4 regions of the Salinivibrio sp. PR932 genome follow, and region 1 is predicted to be linked to each of the others. Evidence: predicted binding sites of a transcription regulator. Region 1 holds the regulator's gene; each other region holds the start of a gene.

Region 1 (7,263 bases):
GTCTTTCTTTTGGTTCACCAAGGACGTCCTGCCAGTGTCGCGGGAGCCAATACCTCACCGGATACCTTGTTGTCGCTGATGGGTGCGACTAACCCTGCCGCCGCGGCGCTCAGTAGCTATAAACCACTGTCGCCAGAAGCGTTACTTGGCTTTGATCCAGACTTTATCTTGGTCATGCAGCGTTCTCTCGACCAGCTAGGCGGTGTTGAAGGGCTCGCTGATGCCGTGCCTTTACTCAATGCCACGCGCGCATTCCAACAGCAGCGAATTATTCCAATTGACGGCAGTGTATTAGTGGGAGGGCTTAGCTTGAAATCACTGGATGAAGCCATTCGTATTCAGCGCGCTGTCGTTGGAGAGAACGACTAATGCAAGCGTCTTTTCGATCCTCACAGTCGCATGTTTTTCCGGCGCTCATCGTCGCACTTGTCGTCGTAGGGATAACATCTATTGCGGTGGGACAATGGCAACTTGGCTGGCTGACCAGTTTACAGAGCTTAACCCCTTGGCATGACAATATTGAGCCGCATGTGCTCGCCATCGTTCAACAAGTTCGATTACCTCGAACCTTGCTGTGTATTTTTATCGGTGCATTGCTCGCCGTTTGCGGCACTTTGATGCAGGGGCTTTTCCGCAACCCGCTCGCTGACCCGGGTATTATCGGTGTCTCTGGCGGCGCATCATTAGGAGGCGCACTGGGCTTGCTATTGCTCTCTTGGGGCAGTATCGAGGCCAGCTTTGTGTTTTCGGTGCCTGCCTTTGCGTTTATCGGTGCACTACTGGCAACCCTATTTGTATACAGAATTGGCACAACGGCCATGGGCAGTTCGGTAACCATCATGTTGCTAGCGGGCATTGCGATCAGTGCTTTGTCCGGCGCTGCATTAGGCTTGATTAACTATGTTGCGGATAATCAAACGTTACGAGACATCGCCCTTTGGTCGATGGGGTCACTGACCGGTGCGACTTGGGGACAGATTGTTCTCACTGGCATCGCTGCATGCTTACTCACGGTATTTGCCTACCAGCGCGCACGCCACTTAAATGCCCTTTTGCTCGGTGAAAACGAAGCGGCGTATTTGGGCATTGATGTACACCATTTAAAACGCCTACTCATTGTTGTGACTGCGGCGGGAATGGGCATTGCGGTAAGTGCTGCCGGTCTTATCGGCTTTGTGGGTCTAGTGATCCCACACATTGGACGTTTAATTGCCGGCCCGGATCATCGCACACTGGTGCCCTTATCAGCCATTCTTGGTGCCCTGTTACTGACCTTGGCCGACATTGTTGCCCGTGTCATTGTCGCACCCGCCGAATTGCCGGTTGGCATTATTACCGCCCTAATGGGGGCTCCTTTCTTTCTATGGCTTCTTATTCAACAACGAAAAGCAGTGGTTCACGAATGACAGATTCTGCCCTTCAAATCTCCAAGCTCAGCTATGCGCTTAACGGCCGTCAACTGCTAAGCGAGATTAATCTCGCCTTTACTGCCGGCCAGTTACACGTTTTACTCGGGCCGAATGGTGCGGGGAAAAGTACACTGTTAAAGCAATTGATTAGCGACAAACATCAACATGGCAGTGTGCAGTTTTGGCAACAGCCAAAGAGCCAGTGGCAAGGCGAAGAATTTGCCCGACGAGTTGCCTTCCTGCCCCAACATAGCGGGCTCACGTTTGCATTCTCAGCACAAGAAGTGGTCGAGATGGGGGCGACACCACTAAAGGCAAACCGAGAACAGATCGCGGCCCTGGCTAACGAGCAACTAACGGCATGGGATATTAGCCATCTTGCTCATCGACCGTATCCGATTTTGTCTGGCGGTGAAAAACAACGCGTACACATGGCGCGCGTGTCATTACAGCTGGCACAAACCGCACCGGATCAAGCGATTCTGATGCTGGATGAACCCACTTCGGCCTTAGATATTACCCATCAACATTACACCCTAAAGCGCTGTCGAGCACTCGCTGACCAAGGAATGACAGTACTCGTAGTGTTGCACGACCTGAATTTGGCGGCGCAATACGCCGATCAACTGCATTTTCTGAAAGCAGGTCGAATCGTCCTATCCGGCGATCCGTGGCAGTGTTTTAGTAGTGATAGAGTGGCAGACATCTACCAATACCCGCTGACCGTATTGACGCACCCAGAGCATAACTGCCCACTGATCGTGTCTTAATTGACAAATACATCATAGCTGGCTCACAAAACCGCCTGTTGGTCCGTTTTCGCTGATCAGACCAATTGCGAGTGTGCGCCAACCTAAGTAAACTGAGAGCGCAACCGATTAGCTATGAGAATGGATGAAATCGGATTCGTTACCTTCGCAACCGTCTGATGTGCCGGGATTGTGAAAGACATCGCCGCTGAGAAACAGCGGCGTTTTTCTGTAAGGTCGCGAGTAACGATCCCTACGCATTACTACAAAGAAGAATCAAGATGGCAACGATTAAAGATGTCGCGCGTCTCGCCGGTGTATCGACCACGACGGTGTCGCACGTGATAAACAAAACCCGCTTTGTCGCAGAGAAGACGACTGAGAAAGTATGGCAAGCGGTTGAAGAATTGAACTACGCCCCAAGTGCTGTGGCGCGAAGCTTGAAGTGCAATACAACACGTACACTGGGTATGTTGGTGACTAAATCCACCAACCCCTTTTTCGCCGAACTGGTTCACGGTGTGGAAGACTATTGCTATAAGCAAGGCTACACGCTGATTCTCTGCAATACCGAGGGTAACCTTGAAAAGCAACGCGACTACCTGCGTATGTTGTCTGAAAAACGCGTCGACGGACTCATTGTGGTGTGCTCTGACCTCAACGAAGATTTGATGCTGTTATTAGAAAAAAAACGCGATCTGCCTATGGTCGTGATGGATTGGGGCAGTCATCATATCGATACAGACCGTATAGAAGATAACGCTGAATTGGGCGGTTACCTTGCTACCAAACACTTTATTGATAATGGTCATACTAGGATTGGCTGCATTTCTGGCCAAATGGATAAAAATACCTGTAAGCATCGCTTAAACGGTTATTTCCGCGCGTTAAAAGAAGCCAACATTCCAGTAAATGAAAATTGGTTGATTGAGGCAGATTTTGAAGCCGATCAAGCGCAAATTGCAGCGAAGCAATTAGCGACAATGTCAGACCGCCCGACCGCTGTGTTTTGTTTTAATGACATTATGGCATTAGCGGCCATTAGTACATTTAACGAGCACGGCTTGAAAGTGCCAGATGATATATCGGTGATTGGTTACGATAATATTGATCTCACCGAGTATTTCTCGCCACCATTGACAACTATTCACCAGCCCAAACGCCGCCTAGGCAAAACGGCCGTCAAGCTCTTGCTCGCGCGAATTGCCAACAACGAGACTCAACAGCAAGTGTTCGAAATGCAACCTGCACTAGTGAGTCGACAGTCAGTTAAAACACTATCTTAATGTTTTAACGAAATTTTTATGAAGAGCACCGTCAATGCCTTGGCGGTGCTTTTTTACGCGACTACTCTTCCTATAGTGCTTTTACTCTAGTTCATCAATTACACCCACCCTGAACCAAGATCACACTTTGCGTAATAGGAGAGGACGACATCGGTGTCTAATTATTATATGCTTAATAGCGATTGAACAAGGCAAACCATGGCGAAAGCATGGGACGCAAAGCCTCCGGCCTAATGGTAATTTGACATGATGTCAAAATATCAACGGTAGCGGGGTTGCCAACATATCAAAGCTGACAAATTTGATGGCTCGTTGACAATTCTGCGATCTTGCCTTGTTACATTATGACGTCTTTTTTAGGCATTAGTAATTCATCGAGATTTTAATCAAATGGATAAACCAGCTTTAAAGAACGCAATGAAGTTATTTGCCAAATTGGGCAGTATAAAGTCCCGTTCAATGTTTGGTGGGTTTGGTATCTTTTGTGAAGACACCATGTTCGCACTTGTCGTTAACAACACTCTCCATTTACGTGCTGGAAAAGAAAACGAAGCACTATTAAAAAAACAAGGCTTATCACCCTACGTGTATAAAAAGCGGGGCTTTCCCGTTGTGACGAAATATTTTGCGATTCCTGAATACTGGTGGGATGACCAAGATAAACTGCTCACTGAAGCCAAAGAAGCGCTGGATGTCGCGACACGCGATCGTACTTTGAAAAAACAAGCCGCACCGTCTCGTTTAAAAGACTTGCCTAATTTACGGCTCGCGACCGAGCGCATGCTGAAAAAAGCAGGTATTGAGACGCCTGAAAGCTTACAGCAACAAGGTGCCGTCAATGCCTATAAAGCGCTCCTTTCTGCGCATGAAAAAGAGCTAAGCTTGGAGTTACTGTGGTCACTAGAAGGTGCGATTACTGGCAAGCATTGGTCTGTGGTTCCACCCCAACGTCGCCAAGAATTATTACAACATTTAGAAAATTAATTCCTCACAACCCCCATACCTCTCTACCTTTTTTGTGAGCAATGTTCGCGTCCAACACCGCCTTTATGGCGGTGTCGCTTTTTCTGAACGAGCTAAACGCTCAATAAATCATCATTCAAACTAATTTCTGACTAATAGCGAAAGTTTCTTGCGATCGGTCGGGTCTGGTTAAAGGTACGATTAAGGACACAGTTCCTCAATGTAACCGACAAATCAGCCAGTTAATTCAGCTACAGTACCTAAAGTAATAACTGGGACCCATTTACTATCGGACGAGACACAGTATGCCAGTAAAAAAGATATTGCTTGGTTTAGTGGTGGTGGCGCTTGTAACACTTTGGTTCAGTTTAGATCTCAGCCAGTGGCTCACGCTTGAAAACGCCAAAGCACAACAAGTGGCATTGAATGATTACATTATCGAAAACGCGACCATCGCAAGCCTGGTGTTTTTTGTCGGCTATGTGGTGATGACCGCCCTGTCCTTACCGGGTGCGGCAGTGGCCAGTCTATTGGGCGCGGCACTCTTTGGCTTTTGGTGGGCATTAGTGTTGGTCTCCTTTGCCAGCTCGATTGGCGCTACCCTCGCCTTCTTGGTCAGCCGTTTTATGCTACGTGACTGGGTCCAAGCTAAATTTGGCAGTAAGCTCGACACCATTAATCGCGGCATAGAGAAAGACGGTCGCTTGTATCTGTTGACCCTCCGCCTGATCCCGATTTTCCCGTTTTTTCTGATTAACTTGGTGATGGGACTAACCTCGTTCAAAACCCGCACCTTCTATTGGGTTAGCCAGTTAGGGATGCTGCCAGGCACCGCGGTATACGTGAATGCAGGGACCCAACTGGCCCAAATCGACGCACTCGGCGATGTGGTGTCTCCGTCGGTGCTTGGCTCTCTCGCCTTACTGGGTGTCTTCCCACTACTGGCAAAGTGGGTCATGGCTTGGATCACGCGTCGTAAACGCTATCAAGGTTGGAACAAACCCCAACAGTTTGACCGCAATATGGTAGTGATTGGTGCCGGTGCAGGCGGCTTGGTATCGAGTTATATCGCTGCAGTGGTAAAAGCAAAAGTCACGCTGGTTGAAAAAGGTTCGATGGGAGGAGACTGCCTAAACACCGGATGTGTTCCCTCAAAAGCGCTAATACGCGCGGCAAAAACCATGCGAGAAATTGGCAAGGCCAAAACGTTTGGCATTCATACCCAAACGCCAGCTGTTGATTTTTCGGCCGTGATGGCACGGGTTAAACAGGTTATAACCCACATTGAGCCTCACGATTCGGTCGAGCGTTACACCAAACTCGGCGTGGAGTGTGTGCAAGGTGAAGCGCACATCGTTTCGCCATGGGAAGTTGAGGTGAACGGCGAGCGACTGACCACTCGCAACATCGTGATTGCCACAGGCGCACGCCCCATGCTGCCCCCGATTCCCGGTTTGGCTGAGGTCACGCATTACACCTCGGATACGATTTGGTCTCTGGCTGAGCTGCCACCACGGTTGTTGGTTTTAGGCGGTGGCCCCATTGGCGCGGAATTGGCGCAAAGCTTTTCATGCTTAGGCAGCCAAGTGACGCTCGCGGAAATGGCTGACCAACTTCTTAGCCGTGAAGACAAAGATGCCGCACAGCTAGTTGAGCAGGCGTTAGAGCGTGACGGTGTCACGGTTTTAACACAGCACAAAGTCAAAGCATTTGAACACAGTGATAATGAGCAAATCGCGTTACTCGATGGCCCTGACGGTGAGAAGTCTGTCTCATTTGATGCGGTGCTAGTCGCGTTAGGGCGCAGTGCCAACACCAAAGGATTTGGTCTCGAAAAGCTCGATATTCCAGTGACCGAGCGTGGCACTATTCAAATCAACGAGTATCTGCAAACCGTCTATCCGAATATCTATGCGGTAGGTGATGTAGCGGGGCCGTTTCAGCTCACCCACGCCAGTGCCCACCAAGCGTGGTATGCCGCCGTGAATGCACTATTCGGGCAATTTAAACGCTTTCGTGCTGACTATTCAGTAATGCCTTCCGCGACCTATACATCGCCAGAAGTCGCGCGTGTGGGCATCAATGAAAAAGAAGCCAAAGCCAATCAGCAAGAGGTGGAAGTGACCTATTACGGCATTGATGATCTGGATCGCGCGATCGCTGATGGAAATGACCACGGTTTTATTAAGGTACTGACACCGAAAGGAAAAGATACCATTCTGGGGGTGACTATTGTTGGCGAGCATGCAGGCGACTTGCTCGCAGAATTTACTCTCGCCATGCGGCACGGGTTAGGACTGAATAAAATTTTGGGCACCGTCCATCCGTATCCAACCATGAGTGAAGCGGTGAAGTATACCGCTGGAATGTGGAAACAAGCCCATGCACCCGAGAAGCTGCTTAACTGGGTCGAAAAATATCATCGTTGGATGCGTCACTAATTGAAAAGGAAGATGACAATGAAACACTGGATAGCGGCGTTAACATTGGCAATTGCGAGTACTGCCAGTTTTACTGCCTCTGCAAGCGCGGAAAACAACAGTTGGGAAAGTATTGAGCAACAAGCCAAAGGTCAAACTGTTTACTTTAACGCATGGGGCGGCAATCAAGAGATCAATGCTTACCTGCGCTGGGCAAGCCGCGAGTTACAACGCGATTACGGTGTCACCCTGAAACATGTCAAAGTGGCGGATATCGCTGAAACCGTCAATCGCCTGCTTGCCGAAAAGACCGCCGGTAAGGATAGCGGCGGCAGTGTCGATATGGTTTGGATTAACGGCGAAAACTTCAAATCGATGAAGGAAAATGATTTGCTGTACGGCCCTTTTGTCAGCACGCTCCCCAATTGGCAAATTG
Region 2 (7,263 bases), on a different contig from region 1:
CGAGTCTACCGCACAGCCGGCGAGCGCAGATAAGGTGGTAAAGCGGACAGCGCATGTTAACAACGCACCATTAAGTTGGCCGTAGAAACAAACACGCGCCTTTACGGTATCGACCTGCGCTTCGTCCGCAGCCAGAATAAGGGATTGATTCATCGACTGAGTGCCTCTCTTAACTGCTCGCGCACACGTTCGGTTTGTGGCCGACAGCCACGCCATATAGCAAAGCTTTCCGCCGCTTGTTCCACCAGCATGCCCAAGCCGTCTAAACATCGCCCTGCTCCTTGGCGTTGCGCCCATTGGTTGCTGGTTGTACAGCCAGCTTGATACACCATGTCATAGACAGTGGTCGCTGGGCCAATCGCTCCTTGCGGGAGAGGGGGATGGCTTTGATGTAAGCTTGCCGAGGTCGCATTAATGATCACATCAACCGGCGCCGCCATAGTTTTATCCACGGCATGACAGGCGATCGGTCCGGCCTCACCAAATGCAGCGGCTAATTGCTGGGCTTTTTGCTCGGTGCGATTCACTATCATCAGCAATGCTGGCTCTTGCTCCAGTAAAGGAAGCAACACACCCCTTGCTGCACCGCCTGCTCCCACAACCATAATGCGCTTATCGCGCAGTGCCACATGGTGGTAGTGTAAGTCAGTTACCAAACCTGCCCCGTCCGTATTATCACCCAGTAGGGAACCATCGCTTTGCTTAACCAGCGTATTCACGGCACCGGCGCGGCGGGCACGCTCTGTCAGTGTATCAGCCCATTCATACGCTTGCTGTTTAAAAGGCACGGTCACATTGGCGCCACACCCTCCTTGCGCAAAAAACGCCTGCATGGTGGTCACAAAGCCTTCAAGCGGCGCCTCAATGGCTTGATAGTCGATGTCTTGTTGGGTTTGCGTCGCAAATGCGGCGTGGATCTGCGGCGACTTACTGTGGCCAATCGGGTGGCCTACCACGCAATAACGATCGGTCATCCGTTACCACTCCCTCGGTTTAAGATAGTCGCGATAGAGTCTCGCTTCCGGCGCGTCTTCATCGGGTGACCAATTATATTCCCAACGTGCCATCGGCGGCATCGACATCAGGATAGATTCGGTACGCCCACCACTTTGTAAGCCAAATAGCGTACCTCTGTCATACACCAAGTTAAATTCGACATAGCGTCCGCGGCGGTAAAGCTGGAAATCTCGCTCACGCTCACCATAGGGCGTTGCCTTGCGGCGCTGTACAATCGGCAGGTAAGCATCGATAAAACCTTTTCCAACCGCTTGGGTGTAGGCAAAGCACTGCTCGAATGGCCACTGGTTCAAATCATCAAAGAAAAGCCCGCCGACGCCACGGGTTTCATCGCGATGGGGCAGATAAAAATAGCGATCGCACCATGCTTTGTGATCAGCGTACACGCTATCACCGAAGGGCGCGCACAAGGCTTTGGCGGTCTCATGCCAATGCTGGCAGTCTTCCTCGAACGGATAGAAAGGCGTGAGGTCAAAGCCACCGCCAAACCACCACACAGGATCGGCGCCTTCCTTTTCAGCAATGAAAAACCGCACGTTCGCATGCGAGGTCGGCACGTACGGGTTGTGAGGGTGGATCACTAACGACACCCCCATGGCCTCAAAGCAGCGCCCGGCGAGCTCTGGGCGATGCGCGGTCGCCGAGGCAGGCATTTGATCGCCAAATACGTGCGAGAAGTTCACTCCCGCTTGCTCAAATACTTGGCCCTGACGCAGGACGCGACTGCGACCACCGCCCCCTTTCTCACGCTCCCACGCATCTTCAATAAAATGCGCTTGACCATCTTCTTGCGCAAGCTGTTGGCAAATATCATCTTGAAGTTGGAGGAAAAAAGCCTTCACGGCTTGCTTATCAATTGTCGACTGACCGTGTGCCACGCTCACATCCTTTGTTACTGAGACTATGTGCTTACTTTACCTGATCCAAGCACTGGGATCTTGACGGAATTTCATCCCCCACCGCTTACGCAAACGTTTTCCTTGCGATGAAATCTGGGTATAATTCGCGTCACGCTCAGCTTATCTTATTCACGCTTGTCATCAAGAAGGACGTATTATGACTGTCGGTATCATCATGGGCTCGCAATCCGATTGGCCTACCATGACACATGCAGCGGCTATGTTGGATCACTTTGCCATCCCTTACGAAACCCGTATTGTCTCTGCCCATCGCACACCACAGTTACTTGCCGACTACGCCCAACAAGCGGCCGAGCGCGGGATTAAAGTGATTATTGCCGGCGCTGGGGGGGCCGCCCATTTGCCTGGGATGACCGCCGCACACACCAGCCTGCCGGTGCTCGGCGTGCCGGTCCAGTCAAAAGCGTTAAAGGGCATGGACTCATTGCTTTCTATTGCTCAAATGCCCAAGGGCGTGGCAGTGGGCACGCTCGCCATTGGTGACGCAGGCGCCGCGAATGCAGGCCTCCTTGCCGCACAAATTCTCGCAACGGCCGACCCTGACTTGATGGCAAAAGTGGATGCGTTTCGCCAAGCGCAAACTGAAGCCGTTCTCGCTCAACCCAATCCACAAGGGTAAGGCCATGAATATTCTGGTGTTAGGTGCGGGACAACTGGCCCGGATGATGGCCTTGGCCGGCGCACCGCTCAATCTTATCGTCAGCGCCTATGATGTGCGTAGTGGCGACATTATTCACCCACTGACGCTGCAACCACTAGGGCACGGCCTCAATACGGCTATCGCCGGCGCAGATATTATCACCGCGGAATTTGAGCATATCCCCGCTGATATCTTGCACCAATGCGAGCAAAGCGGGAAGTTACGCCCCAGTGCTCAGGCGATTCTAACCGGTGGCGACCGCCAAATTGAAAAAGCCCTGCTGATGCAAGCAGGTGTCGCCAATGCGCCATACCGAGTGGTGTATACACAGGCCGATTTAGAAAAGGCGGTCGACGCACTGGGGGCCCCCTTGGTCCTCAAAAGCACCTTGGATGGTTATGACGGCAAAGGACAGTGGCGCTATCGTGACGGCGATGATCTTCACGCATTATGGGCCGAGCTCGACGCCTTTCTCACCGCGCCAGAGCAACGCGATGGCCAAGCCATCATTGCCGAAGCCATGATCCCTTTTGACCGAGAAGTGTCACTGATTGGTGTGCGTGGCGCGAATGGTGAATTTGCCAGTTATAGCCTGACCCAAAACCACCACCATGATGGGATATTAACCTTGTCTGTGGTGCGCCCGGATGAGCATGCCTTGCAAACACAGGCGGCGGACATGTTGGAAAAGATTGCCAGCGCGCTTAACTATGTGGGGGTACTCGCGGTGGAATTCTTTGATGTGGACGGCAGCTTGCTGGTGAACGAGATAGCGCCTCGGGTGCACAACTCCGGTCACTGGACACAGCAAGGTAGCGCGTGTTGCCAATTTGAAAACCACCTGCGCGCGGTCAGCGGCTTACCCCTTGGCCCGACCGATTTAATCCAGCCAACGGCGATGATTAATATCTTAGGCCAAGGCAGTGTCCCGCTTGCGACCTATCGTGATGCCCATGTGCATTGGTACAACAAAACGCCTCGTCCGGGGCGTAAAGTGGGTCATATTAATGTCACGGCCACATCGAACGCGGCGCTTGCCACCAAGTTAGCCAGTCTCGCCAGCTACCTCCCCGATGATGCTTTTCACGGTTTGAAATCGGCGGCATTAGCTCTCGCCGCGCAAACCGATTAGCCTTCGCTCTCCGATTCTGCAGCCGATTCACCTTGAATCGCGCTGCAGGGTTTATCGGCACATTGATGCACCGTCTTGCCGCCTTTCTTGCGTTCCACCAGCAGCGCAAAGCCACATTGCTCGCAGGTGCCGGCTATCGGTTGTGCGTTTACCGCAAAATGACACTTCGGGTATTGGTCACAGGCAAAAAAGCGCTTGCCGTAACGCGAGGTGCGCTCCACCAGCTCACCTTTGTGGCAGGCAGGGCAAGTGAGGGTAGTATGATCCGGTTCATCCGGTTTTTCGATATGCGTACATTGCGGGAACTGATCACAGCCAATAAACATACCGAATCGACCTTGACGTAACACCAATTCTCCCTGATGACACGCCGGACAAGCCACGCCAAGGGCTTTTACTACATGGCCATCGCCATGATGTAACGCTTTGGTATAGTGGCAGTCTGGGTAGGCCGTACAGGCCAGAAACGGGCCTCGTTTGCCCGATTTAAACGCAAGAGCGCTGCCACATTCCGGGCAGCGCTCGTGGGTATTCGGGGTGTTATCTTTACTCATTCACACCTTTTACTGTCATTGATAAGCGTTAATGCACGTATCCCTCTTGTGCGTCGTACAGCATTTCTTCCATCTGTGTATACGCACGTTCGTTACCAGGCACGTTAAACAGCACCATCAAAATAACCCATTTTAGATCATCAAGACCAAATTCTTGGGTCTCGAGTTCCATCACCCGATCGATGACCATTTCACGCGTTTCCGGTGAAAGCACCCCAGCCTGCTCCAAGAATAAGAGGAAGCCTCGGCTTTCTTGGTCAATAAAGCGCGTTTCTTGCTCGGTATAGATTCGGATCGAGCTTTGGGCACTGCCTGATAGGTAAGGCTGTTTATCCGCATTTTGCAACTGTGCCAGCTTTTCAAGCCAGTTCAGGGCTTTATATATATCGTCTTGATGAAAACCCGCGCGGGACAATTCATCTGCTAACTCGTCCTGATCGATCATCACTTCCACATCGCTATGGATGTAGGTTTCGAACAGGTACATAAGAATGTCCATCATGGCTAGCCCCTCCTCGTTCTGACATAGCCACCGGGTACTGCTGCTACAAGCCCCTGGAGTTCTAAGTCTAACAACTGCATCATGATTTCGTGAACCGGTTGGTTGCAGCGCTCAGCCAGTACGTCGACACACGTCGCTTTAGTACCTACGTTAGCCAACAGCTCAGGAAATGGCAATCCTTCATGTGTATCTAACTTAGGCGCGTCACTAAATAATTCGGTTTGTTGACACGCGGCGAAGCTTATCAGGCTATCAATTTCATGCAAGATATCATCGACACAGTCTGTGAGTGTGGCCCCTTGTTTAATCAATTGGTGGCATCCACGCGACTGGACTTGGTCAATGGGCCCAGGAATCGCAAACACATCACGATTTTGCTCAAGTGCATAACGTGCCGTGATCAGCGATCCACTTTGTGGCGCGGCCTCTACCACTAATACGCCTGCCGACAAGCCACTGATCAACCGGTTGCGCCGCGGAAAGTGTTCGGCTCTTGGCGGTGCCTCTGGCCAGAACTCTGAAACCAGTGCGCCCTGTGCTTCAATCCGCTCGGCCAATGCGCGATGTCGTGCAGGATACACATTGGCAAGCCCGCTTCCTAGCACCGCCAATGTCTTACCGTGACCTTCAAGAGCACCTTTGTGTGCTCGGCCATCGATACCGAGCGCAAGCCCACTGGTAATCGCAACACCATGCTCAACCAGTTGTTTAGCAAATTGATACGCCGTTTCTAAGCCTTGCGGGGTCGCGTGACGACTGCCCACCATCGCCAATTGAGGCATCGCCAAGCAAGCCAGATCGCCTTGCACATACAAGAGCAAAGGCGGCCGTGCGATTTCTCGGAGTAATGCAGGGTAAGCTGGGTGGTCAAAGCCAATCAGGTGACAATGCTCTTGCCTCGCCCACTCAAGGCTACGCTCAATCATGGCATGATTGGGATGCGTGATAGCCTGACATTGCTCAGCGGTTAAACCAACCGCGGCAAGATCATGAGCAGTTTGCTCACTCAACGCATCGATGGGCACTTTGGCCAACAGCGCGCGTCGCTGCGAAACGCGCAACCGCGGCACTTGGGTCAGTATCAACCACCCTCGCAGGGATTTATCGCGCATAGGCCAGTTGAGGGGACGGTGGCACCGCATGCATGCCGGCTTTAATTGGCTGACGCGCTTGGGTGATCACCGCCAAACTGACCCACGGATAAGCCCGAACCACCATGGTTTGTCCCACCGTCACATCAGGCAAGGCGGTCATCGGCTGCGCAGTACTGTCACTGGCGTTTTGATAGCGATACTCACCAGGGCCATTTAATACGTTGGCACCAGCTTCAGTGACAGTAAACATTTGCCCGGCTGTCACGCCATCATTGGCGCCTTTATCAAGTACCACAAGCTGACCATTCGCGACATACTCACTGCCATACAGATGCCCCAATAATGTGGCATCAGTTTGAGCCGCTTGGGGCCAAAAGCGCGGATGCGTGTTCTCGGGTAAAGGTAACAAGACATCATTGGGGCGCACTTCTTGCACTACCCGAGTCAATGTCATCACACTGCGCCCTTCACTTCTCGCACGGATGCGTCCATCAGCCACATGTTTTAAGCTCACCATCGCGGTAGGTTCGGCGCTAGCCTCTGACGTCGCAGGGCGTAAAAAGGTTTTCTCAACCCGAAACACTTGCCAATCCTTAGCACTCAGCGACGCATCCACATACAGGGTATCGTGCACTGACAGATATTGACGCCCATCCGCCGAGCCAAGGACGCGAGGCAGCGCCACCAAACGCGCTTTTTCAACCAGCATGTCCTGCTGTAAGTACGGCAGCAGCATAGGATCGACACTGCTCAGCGCTGGCGTCTTAGGCGAACCTCCCTTTGCTGCAATCGCACGCCTAGGCTTATAGCTAACGGTCGGTTTCCCCGCTTGCCATGTGAGGGTGAGCACATCGCCGGGATAAATAAGATTGGGATCTTTTATGGTCGGATTTGCGTACCACACTTCAGGCCATTGCCAAGGGTTATCGAAAAAGGTAGCGGCGATATCCCACAGGGTATCCCCTCGTTCAACCACATATCGCTGACTCTCGGCAGAGCTGGCTGCCAGTACTGGTAGCGCGATAGCCAATAGCCCAGCGGCGGCGAGATTGAATAGCTTTCTTGTCATCAATGTCTTCCTCACCAGACGGATGATGCTGATGCTGTCAATTGGCTGTCAAAATGTCTAGAATTAACCCAATTACCCCGTGCCGCTTTCGGCACAGTTCAATTTTTATGAGACGTTATGGCTTTATTGAACGTATTAACATTCCCAGATGAGCGTCTTCGCACCGTCGCCAAGCCGGTCGAAGCAGTGACGCCTGAGATCCAAAAAATGGTCGACGACATGCTCGAGACCATGTACGACGAAGACGGTATTGGTCTCGCCGCGACTCAGGTGGATTTTCACCAACGTATCGTGGTGATCGATATATCTGAAACCCGTGATGACCCTATGGTGTT
Region 3 (7,263 bases), on a different contig from region 1:
CTTTTCCGCTGTCACGCCAAGCATGTAGGGTATTCGTCTGGTTTAATCTCGTTGATTGAGTACGGCGTCAACCAAGCCATAGTCCACCGCTTCTTGAGCAGACATGAAATTATCGCGGTCCGTATCACGTTCGATAATCTCCATCGGCTGACCCGTATGCTCTGCCAGCAAGGTATTCAGGCGATGCTTGGTTTTGATCATTTCTTTGGCATGGATTTCAATATCTGACGCCTGCCCTTGGAAACCGCCAAGTGGTTGGTGAATCATCACGCGTGAGTTTGGTAGGCAATAACGCTTACCCTTTGCCCCCCCCGCAAGTAGGAAAGAGCCCATTGAACAGGCTTGGCCTGTACACAGTGTGCTCACATCCGGTTTGATGAACTGCATGGTGTCATAAATTGCCATACCGGCGGTCACCACACCACCTGGGGAGTTGATATATAGATAAATATCTTTTTCTGGATTCTCCGACTCCAAGAACAACATCTGGGCCACAATCAGGTTGGCCATTTGATCTTCTACCTGACCAGTGAGAAAAATGATGCGTTCTTTCAACAGGCGGGAGTAGATATCGTAGGAACGCTCTCCTCGCGATGTTTGTTCAACCACCATGGGAACCAAAGCATCCATGATGGGGGGCATTGCGTGTTTATCTTGATTGCTCATAGCGTAATATCCCTAATCGAATTCGTTAACTCTCGCCTTAACCAAGGTTTAGCATAAAACGCTGTAACAGGTCACTAAAATGTTATGTCGTTGATCGCAGCTGGATGATTCATCGACAATTTTCTAAGCAAAAGTTACCTTCGCTATCGCATGATTGGCGGACAGTCGAATAGAACCTTAGACGGAAAAAATGGCCCAAATGACAAGTCATTAGGGCCATTTTATGCAGATACATGAACGGGGTGTCAATGACAACACCCACGTTTTTTATTGCGTTTTTACGCTTGTGGTGCTGCGTTCATCAGATCGCTAAAGCCAACGTTGGCTTCAGAAACCTTCGCTTTACCCAACAGCGCGTCGATCGCTTGCTCTTCAAGCGCGACATTACGCATGTTTTCCATCAGCTTCTGATCTTTTTCGTAGTAAGCAACCACTTCTGCTGGATCTTCGTATGCAGAAGCCATTTCTTCGATCAGAGCTTTAACTCGCTCGTCGTCTGCTTCTAGCTCTTCTGCTTTGATCACTTCACCCAGCAGCAGGCCAACGCTAACACGACGTTTGGCTTGTTCTTCAAACAGCTCACGTGGCAGTTGTGATGCGCTGTCCATGTTGCCACCAAAGCGTTGAGCCGCTTGCTGACGCAGAACATTGATTTCTTGATCGATCAAGGCAGACGGTACGTCGATTTGGTTTTGCTCAACCAAGCCGTCAAGGACTTGCTCTTTGATCTTGTTTTTGATCGCTTGCTTCAGCTCGCGTTCCATGTTCTTACGGACTTCGGCTTTTAGGCCTTCAACGCTGCCATCCGCAATACCGAAGCGCTGAACGAACTCTTCAGTTAGCTCTGGCAATTCTTGCGCTTCAACAGTGTGAAGTTTGATCGCGAACTGCGCCGCTTTACCTTTTAGGTTCTCAGCGTGGTAGTCTTCTGGGAAGTTGACGTCGATAGTGAATTCTTCACCCGCTTTTTTGCCAACCAAGCCATCTTCGAAACCAGGGATCATGCGGCCTTGGCCCATGACTAGCTGGAAGCCTTCCGCTTTACCGCCTTCGAATTCTTCGCCGTCAATGGTACCTGTGAAGTCTAGCGTTACACGGCTATCTTCTTTTACTTCACCGTCAGCTTCAACCCAGTTCGCTTGCTGCTTACGCAGGGTAGTCAGCATTTCTTCAACGTCGCTGTCTTGTACTTCTGCGTGCGGTTTTTCAACTTCGATCGCTTCCAAACCTTGCAGTTCAACTTCTGGGTACACTTCAAATTCAGCTTTGAATACCAGATCTTTACCCGCTTCATTCTCTACCGGTGTAAAGGTTGGCGCGCCTGCTGGATTAGTTTTCTCTTGGATGATGGCTTCGATGAAATGACGCTGCATTACCTCGCCCAGCACGTCTTGGCGTACTGCATCGCCATACATGCGAGAAACCATTTTCAAAGGTACTTTACCTTTACGGAAACCATCAAAACGACGATTTTTAGCAATGTTGCGTAGCTCTTTCGTGACTGCGTCTTCAATGTTTGCAGCAGGCACAGTGATGGTCATTTGGCGCTTTAGGCCTTCGGTGGTTTCAACGGTAACTTGCATTATAAAATTAACCTCAAATTTACTCAGGGGTACTGAGTGATGTTGACCAGTTTTTACTGGTGTCATCATCCGAGCTATGAATCCGTCATAGCCCCTGCGAATCCGGATACACGCAATTGGCGTATCGAGCTATCTCATCCGAGACTGAAAATTAAGACGCGCTATTATAGCGGCACCCGTCAACTGAGTCGAGACAAGGGGCGACCGATGGCGTTTCAATATCGAAATTGGGGTGATATCTCACAATTCAACCGGGCAAGATCACATCTTTTTGTGTTTTTGCACTGTTTGGTTAGATTTTGAGCAGAAATGGGAGACTATTTTCACTAGCGAGAACAAGAGAAATGGCACGCCCTACAGGATTCGAACCTGTGACCCACGGCTTAGAAGGCCGTTGCTCTATCCAACTGAGCTAAGGGCGCAAAATAGATATGCAGCGGGGATTATAAAGCGAGGTCAGGCGTCGTCAACGGTTTTCACCGAAATGTCTAATCAGTTGCTCAAAAGCACGCCAGTTCGCGCGGCATAAAAGCCCTTTTGTGTGGTGTGCCTCCAACCAATATAAGGCGATATCTGGCACAACACCTTTGATTCACAATGACTTTGACAGTTTCTCTGCCACCAAACCACTCAAAGCAAACGTTTGCGCAATAGCTTTTAAGCCCAAAGTTTGTCACAATATCGACCCGTTTTTTGCTCTCTTAGCCAAAGGATACTTATGGCCGCACAAATCATTGATGGAAAACTGATCGCGCAAACGGTGCGTCGAGAAGTCGCAGCACGTGTTGCTGCCCGTAAAGAAGCGGGACGCCGTGCGCCCGGGCTTGCCGTGATTTTAGTGGGTGACGATCCAGCGTCACAGGTCTATGTGGGCAGTAAGCGTCGCGTCTGTGATGAAGTGGGCTTTGTCTCTCGCTCTTACGATTTGCCGTCAACCTGCTCTCAGCATGAATTACTGACGCTGATCGATACACTCAATGATGACGACACCATCGATGGTATCTTGGTGCAACTGCCTTTACCTGCGGGCATTGATGCTACCTCTGTCCTTGAACGTATCCGTCCCGACAAAGACGTCGACGGCTTCCATCCTTACAATGTGGGCCGTTTGTGCCAACGTATGCCAACCCTGCGTTCCTGCACCCCAAAAGGGATCATCACCTTACTTGACCGCTACAACGTACCTTTGCGTGGCAAACATGCCGTTGTGGTCGGTGCCTCAAACATTGTCGGCCGTCCGATGACACTAGAGTTGCTCCTCGCCGGATGTACCACAACCACTTGCCATCGTTTTACCCAAGATCTCGAAGCGCATGTACGTCAAGCCGATGTGTTAGTGGTCGCCGTCGGTAAACCTAAATTTATTCCCGGCGAGTGGATTAAGCCCGGTGCAATTGTGATTGATGTGGGGATTAATCGCATGGATAACGGCCAGCTAATCGGTGATATTGACTATGACGTGGCATACGAAAAGGCAAGCCATATCACGCCTGTTCCCGGCGGTGTTGGCCCAATGACGGTGGCGACACTGATTGAGAATACCTTGATGGCCTGCGAGCAATACCACGACGCCTAATCGTGTCATGATGAGAAGAAGCTGGCTGACCGCCGGCTTTTTTACATCAACAGCGCCGGTTCCGGCTCTGACGCTTCGAGACAATTGCTATGCCGGGAAATACATCAGCGGTATGGAATAGCAGTCAGGCCATCTGCATGTATATATAGCATTGAGCGGCCGACATCATAGATATAGGAGGCCTAAATCTCCTGACGCCAGTCACTCGCCGTGCTCTGTGATTCAACCAGCACTCACATATCGATTGTCGACGCGAAGTTCAGTCTGCTTATTAAGAATTTTGATCAACAAAATAGAGCGCATCTCGCCGTCTTTTTCCTTAAAAATCGCTTCCGCCCCTTCAAATTGCCCCGCTTGGATAGTGACCGCTTGGCCGGGTTTAAAGCCATCATTAAGCTTTTCACGCTGCTCGTCGCTATCTTCCATGATCATAAGCTGCTGGATCAGCGATTGGTCAACTTGAATAGGATGGGCGCCTTGGCGAACAAAATCGACCACGCCCCGCGTTGAGCGTACAGAGGTATATTGCACTTCTTCAGGATCGAAGTGAGCAAAGACATAATTAGGGAAAAGGGGCTCTTCAACTTGCTGGCATTTACCACGGCGAAGTTTTTCAACCGTGACGATGGGGTAATAACAGTCTACGCCTTGGCGTTTTAAGTTTTGCTCTGCGCGTTGTTGTTCAGCGCGTTTACAGTAGAGCAGATACCAATGCTTCATGTCGTTCTGTCCTTGAGATCGGCTTTCGCACTACGCCATTTAATCATAGCAACACAGCGACATGAGTATACGGATGTTAACACAATGCAGCAAGGCTGGAGGCCGCATTATAACGCGGCTTCCGCACTATTTTTTATGCAATTCTTTGGATATCCACACTGAAGCTGTTCAGTCCGACTTCACTTAGTGATACGCGCGCATCGCCCGCCCCCATATCGACATATTGGAACTGGCTATGAATGGCATCTTTCCCTAACCAGTGCGCGCTATGCAACAAGCTTGTTGTTCCACAGCTATCAACCGTTGCGGTGAGTCCCGCCGGGAAGATCTCCAGCTGATTGTCGACAGTATTTAGTACGCCAAACATGGCTCGGATTGGAGAGGCATAAGATGAAGCCCGAATCGCATCTTCGATGCGCTTCACCAAGGTGAGAAAACCACGCTCATTGACATCTTGGGTACGCACAAACTCATTGAAAAATGCCCGGATCATTAATGTCGTTGCCGTTCCATCTTCTCCCGCCGAGGCAGAATCAACAACGTAAAAGGCCATTTTTCCACCCATCAGCCACGTGTAATCGAGCACAATCGGATTCGCGTCGGCCGATTGGAGCGAATGATAGGACAAGCGCCACGCGCCTTGCTGAGAGTCTGGCTCAGGCATCAATCCCATTAAAAGCTCACGTGCACTGCCGGGGTTATGCTTCAGTGCATCTAAATGCCATTTAAGCTCGTTCTCTGAGGCACCGCGGTCAGCATCTTCACACACTTTAAACCACTGCTGACTGAAATCGTCATTCGCGCGGACATCATCGTTGGCATCATCAATCACCGTCTCAATGGCCTTTTTGACCACACTAATATCTTCTATCGGTTTAATCAGAAAATCTTTCACGCCAAACCGCAATGCTTGGGCAACATCCGTCATTCCTCCCGTGCCGGAGATAACAATCATCGGCAACATGGGATACTCCACACTCACCTCTTCAACAAATTCTAGGCCAGTCATCACTGGCATGGATAAATCGCTAATCAGTAAGTCGGGAATGGATTGACGAAGCGCTTGCAATCCCTCTAATCCGTTTTCAACCTCACGCACCGTCGCGCCTTCACGCTCGAGAAACGATGCGATCATACGGCTGAATACGGGATCGTCTTCAACGATCAAGATTTCTTTACTATGCAACACGATGCTCTCTCCTCCAGGACTGCAAAGCAGCGGCTGTCTCCCACTCGACATTACCCGATAAGAATAGTTGAACTCAAACTCTCAGGACGATAATAATGATAATTAAATCGATAAAGGGATATAAACAGCTGTTTAAAATGGAGTTTTTGTTACTGCTTTGCTAGACACCTCACTCAAGCCAACGGTCGACAGCATAAAAAAGGCTTGCAAATCAATTACTCTATCACAGTACGCTACTCGGTATTAACACGACAAAAATCCTGTCTAAAACATGAGAACCATCACACAACGTGCATTAGTTATCTACGTTTATGCCCCCTCTCTACCATTATCTATGCCTCGCTTATACGTGTAGCACTCCTTGTTCGTTCTACAGTGTGAATGCTTGCATATTCAAGCCTTTCCGACTAAATGTTAACTATATGTAAGTTTGTTTTGCGTCGGTTAATCACAGTGCATAGACAGTCTCAAACAGGGCAACCTTTTTGTGGTGGCGATTGCACCGATTCAGGAAGGATAAGTGGGGGTAGCTATGATTTTGAGTCATCTTATCGGGTTATATACTCACCCGAAAAAGGAATGGAAGACCATTGGCGAGCGACATGAAGGCGCGTCACACAGTATCGGCCATGCACTGTTATTGGCGCTGATCCCGCCAGTTTGCGCTTATTACTCCAGTGTAAACATCGGTTGGAAAATCGGGGTAGGAGAACCGATCTTTCTCACTGCACAAAGCGCATTGTTTATCGCCAGTGCAATGTACCTAGCACTAATCGGTGGTGTATGCGCGCTTGCCTACCTCACGTTGTGGATGAGTCGAACCTTTGGTTCCGCCCCCACCTATACCCAATGCTTGGAGCTGGCAGCTTACACCGCTACGCCAATTTTCATGGTTGGACTAGCAACCTTATATCCAGTTGTATGGTTTGTGATGATTATCGGGCTCATAGGGATCGCCTACTCGGTATATTTACTCTACACCGGTGTACCCATTCTTATGGAGATTCCTGAAGAGCGCGGTTTTATCTACGCAAGCTCGGTGGTCACTTGCGGTTTGGTGTTACTGGTCGCCATTTTGGCATCGTCGGTGATTCTGTGGAACGTTGGAATTGGGCCTGTGTTTACGCACTAGCATGGTGATGAATAGGGCGGCCAGCGTCTAAATGCGTTGGCGCGTGCCGTCAAAGATAAAAAAGCCGCATCGAATGCGGCTTTTTTCGTCATTATCACGCTATCCACGGGCTTTTAGCTTTCGTTGTGGATCTCCAAATTGGCAAGCTCTTGTTGTTGTTCACGAACCGTTTTTGCATCATCGCTACGTAAGCTTTGTACGTACTCCAAATACGCTTGGTCAACATCATTGGTCACGTACTCACCACTAAACACAGAGGTTTCAAAACGTTCTATGGCTGGGTTCGCCTCACCGACCGCGGCAACAAGATCGCTTAAGTCTTGATATATCAAACCGTCGGCACCAATCAGTTTGGTAATTTCATCCACTTCTCGTCCATGAGCAATCAGCTCATTAG
Region 4 (7,263 bases), on a different contig from region 1:
GGTAGATGAAAGAATGTGTGAACTGCTTGGCATGAGTGCCAATGTGCCGACGGATATCTGTTTTAGTTTTACTGGGCTTATTCAGCGCGGTGGAAAAACAGGACCGCATCGAGATGGCTGGGGCATTACCTTTTACGAAGGGAAAGGGTTTCGCACTTTTAAAGATCCCGCCCCAAGCTGCCAATCTAAAGTGGCTGAGCTGGTAACCAGTTATCCGATCAAAAGCTGTGCGGTAGTCAGTCATATTCGTCAGGCTAATCGAGGTGGCGTCAGCCTTGAAAACACGCATCCTTTTACTCGCGAAATTTGGGGACGTTATTGGACGTTTGCCCACAATGGTCAGCTATCTGGGTTTGAAAGCTTAGAAACGGGCCACTTTAAGCCTGTGGGAGAAACCGACAGCGAAAAAGCCTTCTGTTGGCTGCTCAATGAGCTATACAAGCACTACCCACAGCAACCCGATAACATGTGTGAGGTGTTCGACTTTATCGCCTCGCGTTGCGATCGGTTACGTGCACTTGGAGTGTACAACATGCTGTTTAGCGATGGTGACTATGTGATGGCGTATTGCAGTAATAACTTGCACTGGATTACACGGCGGGCCCCGTTTGGTAAAGCGAGCTTGATCGATCAGGAAATGACGGTTGATTTTCATGAGGAGACTACGCCCAATGATGTCGTCACTGTGATCGCGACTCAGCCGCTAACCAATAATGAAAACTGGCACAAAATGGCAGAAGGGGAGTACTGCGTCTTCCATTTTGGTGAAGTGTATTGCACCAATCAAGATCAGTATGCAACGACCTGATTGCGGTTTTGCCAGCATAGAAAAGGCGCCATCAGGCGCCTTTTTTGATCAGGGCGAATCACACTAGGCTTTTAGGTCGTCATATTCATCAGCGGCATAGCCAGCAGGGCCCAACGGCGCGCCGTCGAGCCAAGCTTGGCCAGCTTCCATGCGTAAGCGCTCTTCGACAAACCAGCGAACAACCAAAGGATAAATCTGGTGCTCTTGTTGTTGCACCCGGGCGGCAACGGTATTGGCGTCGTCGTCTGCAAAGATGGGGACACGTGCTTGTAAAATCACCGGGCCACCATCCAGTTCTTCTGTGACAAAATGCACTGAGGTGCCATGCTCGGTATCACCCGCCTCAATCGCGCGCTGGTGGGTATGTAAGCCCGTGTATTTGGGGAGCAACGACGGATGAATATTCAGCATTCGTCCTTGGTAGTGCTCGACAAAGGCTGGGGTGAGTATACGCATAAAGCCGGCGAGAACGACCAAGTCAGGAGCGAACGCATCAATGGCGGTTGCCAACGCATGATCGTAAGCGTCGCGAGTGTCATAGCGCGAGTTTTCGAGCACGCGAGTCTCGATCCCAGCATTATCCGCGCGGGTTAGGCCGTAGGCATCTGGCTTGTTTGCAATCACGCCAACAATTTTTGCGTTTTGCGGGCACTTATCGATTAAGGCCTGAAGATTACTGCCACTTCCCGAGATCAACACCACGATGCGTTTTGTCATTACACCAACTCCACTTGCGCTTCGCCGTCAGCACTTGTTGCAATATGGCCCAACTGCCAAGCGGTTTCCCCTGACTCATTAAGCAGTGCAATCGCTTGTTCGGCATGTGCTTGTGGTAGCGCGATGACTAAGCCGACGCCACAGTTAAAGGTGCGCAGCATTTCATAGTCACTGACATTGCCTTGTGCCTGCAACCAGTTAAAAATGGCTGGCCATTGCCAGCTATTTCTATCAATAACGGCTTTTGTACCTTGAGGCAATACGCGGGGAATGTTTTCCCAGAAGCCGCCACCGGTGATATGAGAAATGGCGTGGGCAGGGTATTGCTCAAGTAAAGTGAGTACTGACTTCACGTAGATGCGAGTCGGTGCTAGCAAGTGCTCAACCAAAGGTTTGCCTTCGAGTGGCATGGTTAAATCAGCCTCGCTAACTTCCAAGATCTTACGGATCAGAGAGTAGCCGTTTGAGTGAGGACCGCTAGAAGCCAGACCAATCAGAGCATCGCCTTCACCGACCTTACTGCCATCAATTAATGCGGATTTTTCCGCGACCCCGACACAAAACCCAGCGACATCATAATCATCCCCTGAGTACATGCCCGGCATTTCAGCGGTTTCGCCACCGATCAGGGCACAACCGGCTTGTTGGCATCCATGCGCAATCCCTGTGACCACATCGGCCGCTGTCTCGACATCTAATTTTCCGGTCGCGTAGTAGTCGAGGAAAAAGAGTGGTTCAGCCCCTTGAACAATCAGATCGTTCACACACATAGCGACCAAATCAATGCCGATCGTATCGTGCTTATTGGCATCAAGCGCTAAACGTAATTTGGTTCCTACCCCATCAGTGCCGGAAACCAGCACGGGTTCTTTATACTTGGTCGGTAACTGACACAGGGCACCAAACCCACCCAAGCCGCCCATTACTTCAGGACGGTGAGTTTGTTTGACGACGCCTTTGATACGGTCGACTAGGGCGTTACCCGCATCAATATCGACACCTGCATCCTTGTAGCTAAGAGATGATTGTTTACCGCTCACTGCAATTCCTCGCCGGAGTTGGAAGTCAAAAGTCGGCGCTATTCTATCAGTAGATAATTAGAAAGGAAAACGTTTGCGTCAGCTGTTTGATGAGGAAATAAGCGAGATGTCAAGCCTTTGATCTACGCTAGCAAAACCCTTTCGTGTATACTACCGAGAATTTGTTTTTTGTAAGGAGTCTAAGATGAAGGTCGTGGAAGTCGGGCACCCGTTAGTGAAGCATAAAATTGGATTGATGCGTGAGCGGGATATTAGCACTAAGCGATTTCGTGAGCTTGCCACTGAAGTGGGTAGCCTACTGACATACGAAGCCACTTCAGACTTCGAAACAGAAAAAGTGACCATCGAAGGTTGGGACGGCCCAGTCAGCGTTGATCAAATCAAAGGTAAAAAAGTCACCGTGGTGCCTATTTTGCGTGCAGGGCTCGGTATGATGGACGGTGTGCTAGAGCATGTACCAAGTGCCCGTATCAGTGTGGTCGGCATTTACCGTGATGAAGAAACGCTAGAGCCTGTACCGTATTTCCACAAGTTGGCGAGCAATATCGACGAGCGCATGGCGCTGGTGGTCGATCCTATGCTGGCAACGGGTGGTTCGATGATTGCCACTATCGATTTGCTCAAAGAGCAAGGTTGTCAGCACATCAAAGTATTGGTGTTAGTCTCTGCTCCTGAGGGTATTGAAGCTTTGAAAAAAGCGCATCCGGATGTCGAGCTCTATACTGCTGCTATCGATGAAAAGCTGAATGACAAAGGCTACATCGTCCCTGGCCTAGGTGATGCCGGCGATAAAATCTTCGGCACCAAGTAATCGTCATCATCGCCAGATTATGGCGTAATCACGGATCAAAAAGCCCGCTTAGTATCGCGGGCTTTTTTAGTCTAAATGTTCCGTCTTATAAAGACAGGCCTATTTTATCGAGGTAAGCACGTACTTGCGCTTCGATCCCCTCACCATCTAATTGCAGTTCAGCATGCAATTCTTGTTGAGTGCCTTGTGGAATAAAGCGATCGGGCAAGCCAATTTGCAATACCGGCTTGATGACACCTTGCGTCATCAAGCTTTCAATCACACCGGTTCCCGCTCCGCCAGCGGTGGCGTTTTCTTCAATAGTGACGAGGCAATCATGCGTTTTCGCCATTTCTGCCACTAAATCGGTATCCAGAGGTTTGGCAAAGCGCATATCTACCACGGTTGCATCAAGCGCTTCTGCTGCCGCGAGGGCGCCGGGCAGCAGAGTACCAAAGTTAAGTAGCGCAACGCGCTTACCTTGGCGTTTTTGCACGCCTTTACCGATAGGGAGTGCATGCATATCGCGTTCAATATCAACGCCCATGCCTCCCCCGCGCGGGTAGCGAACCGCGGCCGGGCCCTGATGAATATGACCGGTATAGAGCATTTGACGGCATTCGTTCTCGTCGCTTGGCGTCATCACCACTAGATTCGGGATGCATCTTAGGTAGCTTAAATCAAATGCCCCTTGGTGCGTTTGGCCGTCGGCGCCCACGATGCCACCGCGGTCGATCGCGAATAATACCGGCAAGTTCATAATGGCGACATCATGGATCAGCTGATCGTACGCACGCTGTAAGAAGGTGGAGTAGATAGCCACCACAGGGTTGTACTCACCAATCGCCATACCTGCCGCTAGAGTGACGGCATGTTGTTCGGCAATCGCAACATCGAAGTATTTGTCAGGATGCGCCTTGGAAAAGCGCACCATACCAGAGCCTTCGCGCATCGCCGGGGTAATGGCTAGCAGTTTGTCGTCTTGCTCGGCCATATCACACAACCAGTCACCAAAGACATTGGAAAATGTCGGGCTGGCCGGTTTTGATTTCGGTAGGGTATGTACGCTTGGATCGAATTTAGGAACGGCGTGATAACCAATCGGATCTTTCTCCGCAGGCGCGTAGCCTTTGCCTTTTTTCGTCATCACGTGCAAGAACTGCGGCCCTTTCAGGTTACGCATGTTCTTTAGCGTTTTAACCAGCTCTTCCACGTCATGACCATCGATTGGGCCGATATAGTTAAAGCCGAGCTCCTCAAACATGGTCCCCGGCACAACCATCCCCTTGAGGTGCTCTTCAGCGCGACGGACCAGCTCTTTAATTGGTGGTGCGCCCGAGAGGACTTTTTTGCCCCCTTCTCGGATGGTGGTATACAAATTACCAGAAAGAAGCTGCGCCAGATGATTGTTGAGGGCACCAACATTCTCTGAAATCGACATTTCGTTGTCGTTGAGGATCACCAGCATGTCGGGTTTCACGTCCCCAGCATGGTTCATCGCCTCAAATGCCATCCCTGCGGTGATGGCTCCGTCTCCAATCACACTAACGACTTTGCGGTTTTTCCCTTCTTTTTCGGCACAAATAGCCATTCCCAATGCGGCGCTAATTGATGTGGAGGAGTGGCCTACAGACAACACATCGTAGGGGCTTTCATCGCGCCACGGGAAGGGATGCAATCCGCCCTTTTTGCGAATCGTCGGCATTTTTTCGCGCCGACCCGTCAAAATTTTATGTGGGTAGGCTTGGTGACCGACATCCCAAACAAGGTGATCAAAAGGGGTGTTATAGACATAGTGGAGTGCGACAGTCAGCTCGACAGTGCCAAGTCCAGACGCAAAATGACCACTTGAGTGGCTGACCGTATTAAGTAAGTAGGTACGCAGCTCATCACACAGTTCAGGAAGGTGATCACGCGGAATGGTGCGTAACTCTTCCGGCGTATCAGCCAACGCGAGTGTAGGGTACTTTGATATATCCAGTGTCATAGTGGTTCGGCGCTTTTATTGGTAATGCTAGTTGTTGCGCTCGATGATATATCGGGCAAAAACTTCCAGTTGTTCGGTATTGTAGGGGATCGCATGCAGCGCGTGTAGTGCTTCTTGGTAAAGTTGCTGTGCTTTTTCTTGCGCGCCCTGTAAACCGAGTAGCGCAGGGTAGGTGCTTTTATCCGCGCTCATGTCCGATCCCTGCGGTTTCCCCAATGTTTGGGTATCGCTTGTGATATCTAAAATGTCATCTTGCACTTGAAACGCGAGGCCAATGGCGTTGGCAAAGGTATCTAGCTCGTCAAGGTGTATTACCCCTTTCTCGCCGGCGGCATAAGCCCCCAGTCTTACCGCGCCTCGAATTAATGCCCCCGTTTTGTTACGGTGGATTTGTTTTAACGCCTCTAACCCGACGTGTTGGCCCTCAGCAGCGAGATCGAGCGCTTGACCCAGGCACATTCCACTGGCGCCACTGGCGTTTGCAAGCGTTCTGATCATGTCGATACGGTAAGACTCAGCGTTTGGATTGAGTGACCCTTCGGATAACACCGTAAACGCCAAAGTTTGCAAGGCATCCCCGGCGAGAATGGCGGTCGCTTCATCAAACTCGATATGGCAGGTAGGTTGACCTCGTCGCAGACTATCATCATCCATGGCGGGCAAATCATCGTGGATCAGAGAGTACGCGTGAATGCACTCTACCGCCACAGCGGGCGTGTCCAAGTCAGTGATAGGCACGCCAAACAATTGTCCGGTAGCATAGGTCAAGAAAGGACGAACGCGTTTGCCACCGAGCAGTAAGCCGTGGCGCATTGCTTTAATAAGCGGTAAATCTTGGTGAGAGAGTGTGTCTAGCCAACGCGATAGCTGTTGGTTGCTGCGGTGTTGAGTCTCCCGCAGCGCGAGCTGTACAACGGAATCAGTCATTGTCGTCGTGCGAAAATTCAGTCAGTGGCGCGTCATCATCTTGAGAAAGCAGAATCTCAACGCGCTGTTCGGCATCTGCTAAGGTTTTTTGTCCTTGGCGCGCAAGCGCAATACCACGCTCAAAGCGCTTCATTGCCGTATCAAGGGCGAGATCGCCAGTCTCTAAAGCGCCGACGATCGCATCCAACTCTTTGAGGGTGTCCTCAAAGGTCATATTTTCTGGTTTCTTCACAGCCATGATGCAATAAAATTAGAGAAGGAGGGGCAGACGTTAACCCAGTGCTGACAGGGGGTCAAATTCATCAGACGATTTTTGTGTCCCAAACGCCGCTTTGTAAATCACGCATTCTGCTTGTTGGTATTTGCGGATTTGCGCTAAACCTATAGGATTGGTTGCCGATACAACCAAAGACAACAAAAACAAATAATAACGAACCGATGTAATCTAAGGGAGACTGACGTGGATATAGCGACGCTCATCGGCATTATAGGCTCGTTCGCATTCGTCATTATGGCCATGCTGTTGGGCGGCACCATGAACATGTATTTCGACGTGCCGTCCGTACTGATTGTTATCGGGGGCAGTCTTTTCGTGGTGTTGACCAAATACACCATGGGGCAGTTCTTTGCTTGCTTTAAGATTGCAGGCAAGGCGTTCATGTTTAAGTCGGATGACCCGGAAGACTTGATTGCAAAGATTATTGAAATGGCAGATGCCGCCCGTAAAGGCGGCTTTTTGGCGTTGGAAGAGATGGAAGTTAGTAACTCGTTTATGCAAAAAGGGGTTGATTTGCTGGTGGATGGGCATGATGCGGATGTGGTGCGGGCCACTTTGCAAAAAGACATCAACCTAACCGAAGAGCGGCATGACCACGGGATCAGTTTTTACGCGGCGTTAGCCGATGTTGCTCCGGCAATGGGGATGATCGGGACCTTGATTGGTCTGGTGGCGATGCTCTCTAATATGGATGACCCGAAAGCCATAGGTCCTGCG

Evidence for each region. The regulator PurR, encoded in region 1, represses purine synthesis genes. The targets are predictions, from matches to a motif close to TNANGNAAACGTTTNCNTNA.
Region 2: purE (5-(carboxyamino)imidazole ribonucleotide mutase) is a predicted target of PurR. The motif match lies at 1,981-2,000, and genes of this name have one in related genera.
Region 3: folD (bifunctional methylenetetrahydrofolate dehydrogenase/methenyltetrahydrofolate cyclohydrolase FolD) is a predicted target of PurR. The motif match lies at 2,881-2,900, and genes of this name have one in related genera.
Region 4: purM (phosphoribosylformylglycinamidine cyclo-ligase) is a predicted target of PurR. The motif match lies at 2,627-2,646, and genes of this name have one in related genera.

Annotation. Positions count from the first base shown of each region.
Region 1 covers NZ_MUFM01000007.1:52,209-59,471, reverse strand. Annotated here, with positions in the region: gene BZG84_RS05105 (heme/hemin ABC transporter substrate-binding protein) at 1-369, shown strand, start outside; gene BZG84_RS05100 (FecCD family ABC transporter permease) at 369-1,406, shown strand; gene BZG84_RS05095 (heme ABC transporter ATP-binding protein) at 1,403-2,179, shown strand; gene purR (HTH-type transcriptional repressor PurR) at 2,440-3,444, shown strand; cyclic di-GMP riboswitch class I at 3,625-3,727, shown strand; gene BZG84_RS05085 (TfoX/Sxy family DNA transformation protein) at 3,835-4,428, shown strand; gene lpdA (dihydrolipoyl dehydrogenase) at 4,713-6,848, shown strand; gene BZG84_RS05075 (ABC transporter substrate-binding protein) at 6,861-7,263, shown strand, end outside.
Region 2 covers NZ_MUFM01000030.1:1,164-8,426, forward strand. Annotated here, with positions in the region: gene BZG84_RS12900 (DUF1488 family protein) at 1-153, opposite strand, end outside; gene aroE (shikimate dehydrogenase) at 150-974, opposite strand; gene hemF (oxygen-dependent coproporphyrinogen oxidase) at 978-1,895, opposite strand; gene purE (5-(carboxyamino)imidazole ribonucleotide mutase) at 2,074-2,556, shown strand; gene BZG84_RS12920 (5-(carboxyamino)imidazole ribonucleotide synthase) at 2,561-3,709, shown strand; gene BZG84_RS12925 (DNA topoisomerase family protein) at 3,706-4,263, opposite strand; gene BZG84_RS12930 (DUF494 family protein) at 4,292-4,765, opposite strand; gene dprA (DNA-processing protein DprA) at 4,768-5,877, opposite strand; gene BZG84_RS12940 (LysM peptidoglycan-binding domain-containing protein) at 5,867-6,928, opposite strand; gene def (peptide deformylase) at 7,046-7,263, shown strand, end outside.
Region 3 covers NZ_MUFM01000001.1:111,159-118,421, forward strand. Annotated here, with positions in the region: gene clpP (ATP-dependent Clp endopeptidase proteolytic subunit ClpP) at 43-666, opposite strand; gene tig (trigger factor) at 945-2,249, opposite strand; tRNA gene BZG84_RS00500 (tRNA-Arg) at 2,595-2,671, opposite strand; gene folD (bifunctional methylenetetrahydrofolate dehydrogenase/methenyltetrahydrofolate cyclohydrolase FolD) at 2,968-3,825, shown strand; gene rfaH (transcription/translation regulatory transformer protein RfaH) at 4,048-4,545, opposite strand; gene BZG84_RS00515 (response regulator) at 4,679-5,734, opposite strand; gene BZG84_RS00520 (Yip1 family protein) at 6,267-6,866, shown strand; gene purF (amidophosphoribosyltransferase) at 6,980-7,263, opposite strand, start outside.
Region 4 covers NZ_MUFM01000006.1:110,317-117,579, reverse strand. Annotated here, with positions in the region: gene BZG84_RS04725 (class II glutamine amidotransferase) at 14-808, shown strand; gene purN (phosphoribosylglycinamide formyltransferase) at 872-1,525, opposite strand; gene purM (phosphoribosylformylglycinamidine cyclo-ligase) at 1,525-2,565, opposite strand; gene upp (uracil phosphoribosyltransferase) at 2,750-3,376, shown strand; gene dxs (1-deoxy-D-xylulose-5-phosphate synthase) at 3,462-5,342, opposite strand; gene ispA ((2E,6E)-farnesyl diphosphate synthase) at 5,370-6,269, opposite strand; gene xseB (exodeoxyribonuclease VII small subunit) at 6,262-6,507, opposite strand; gene pomA (flagellar motor protein PomA) at 6,730-7,263, shown strand, end outside.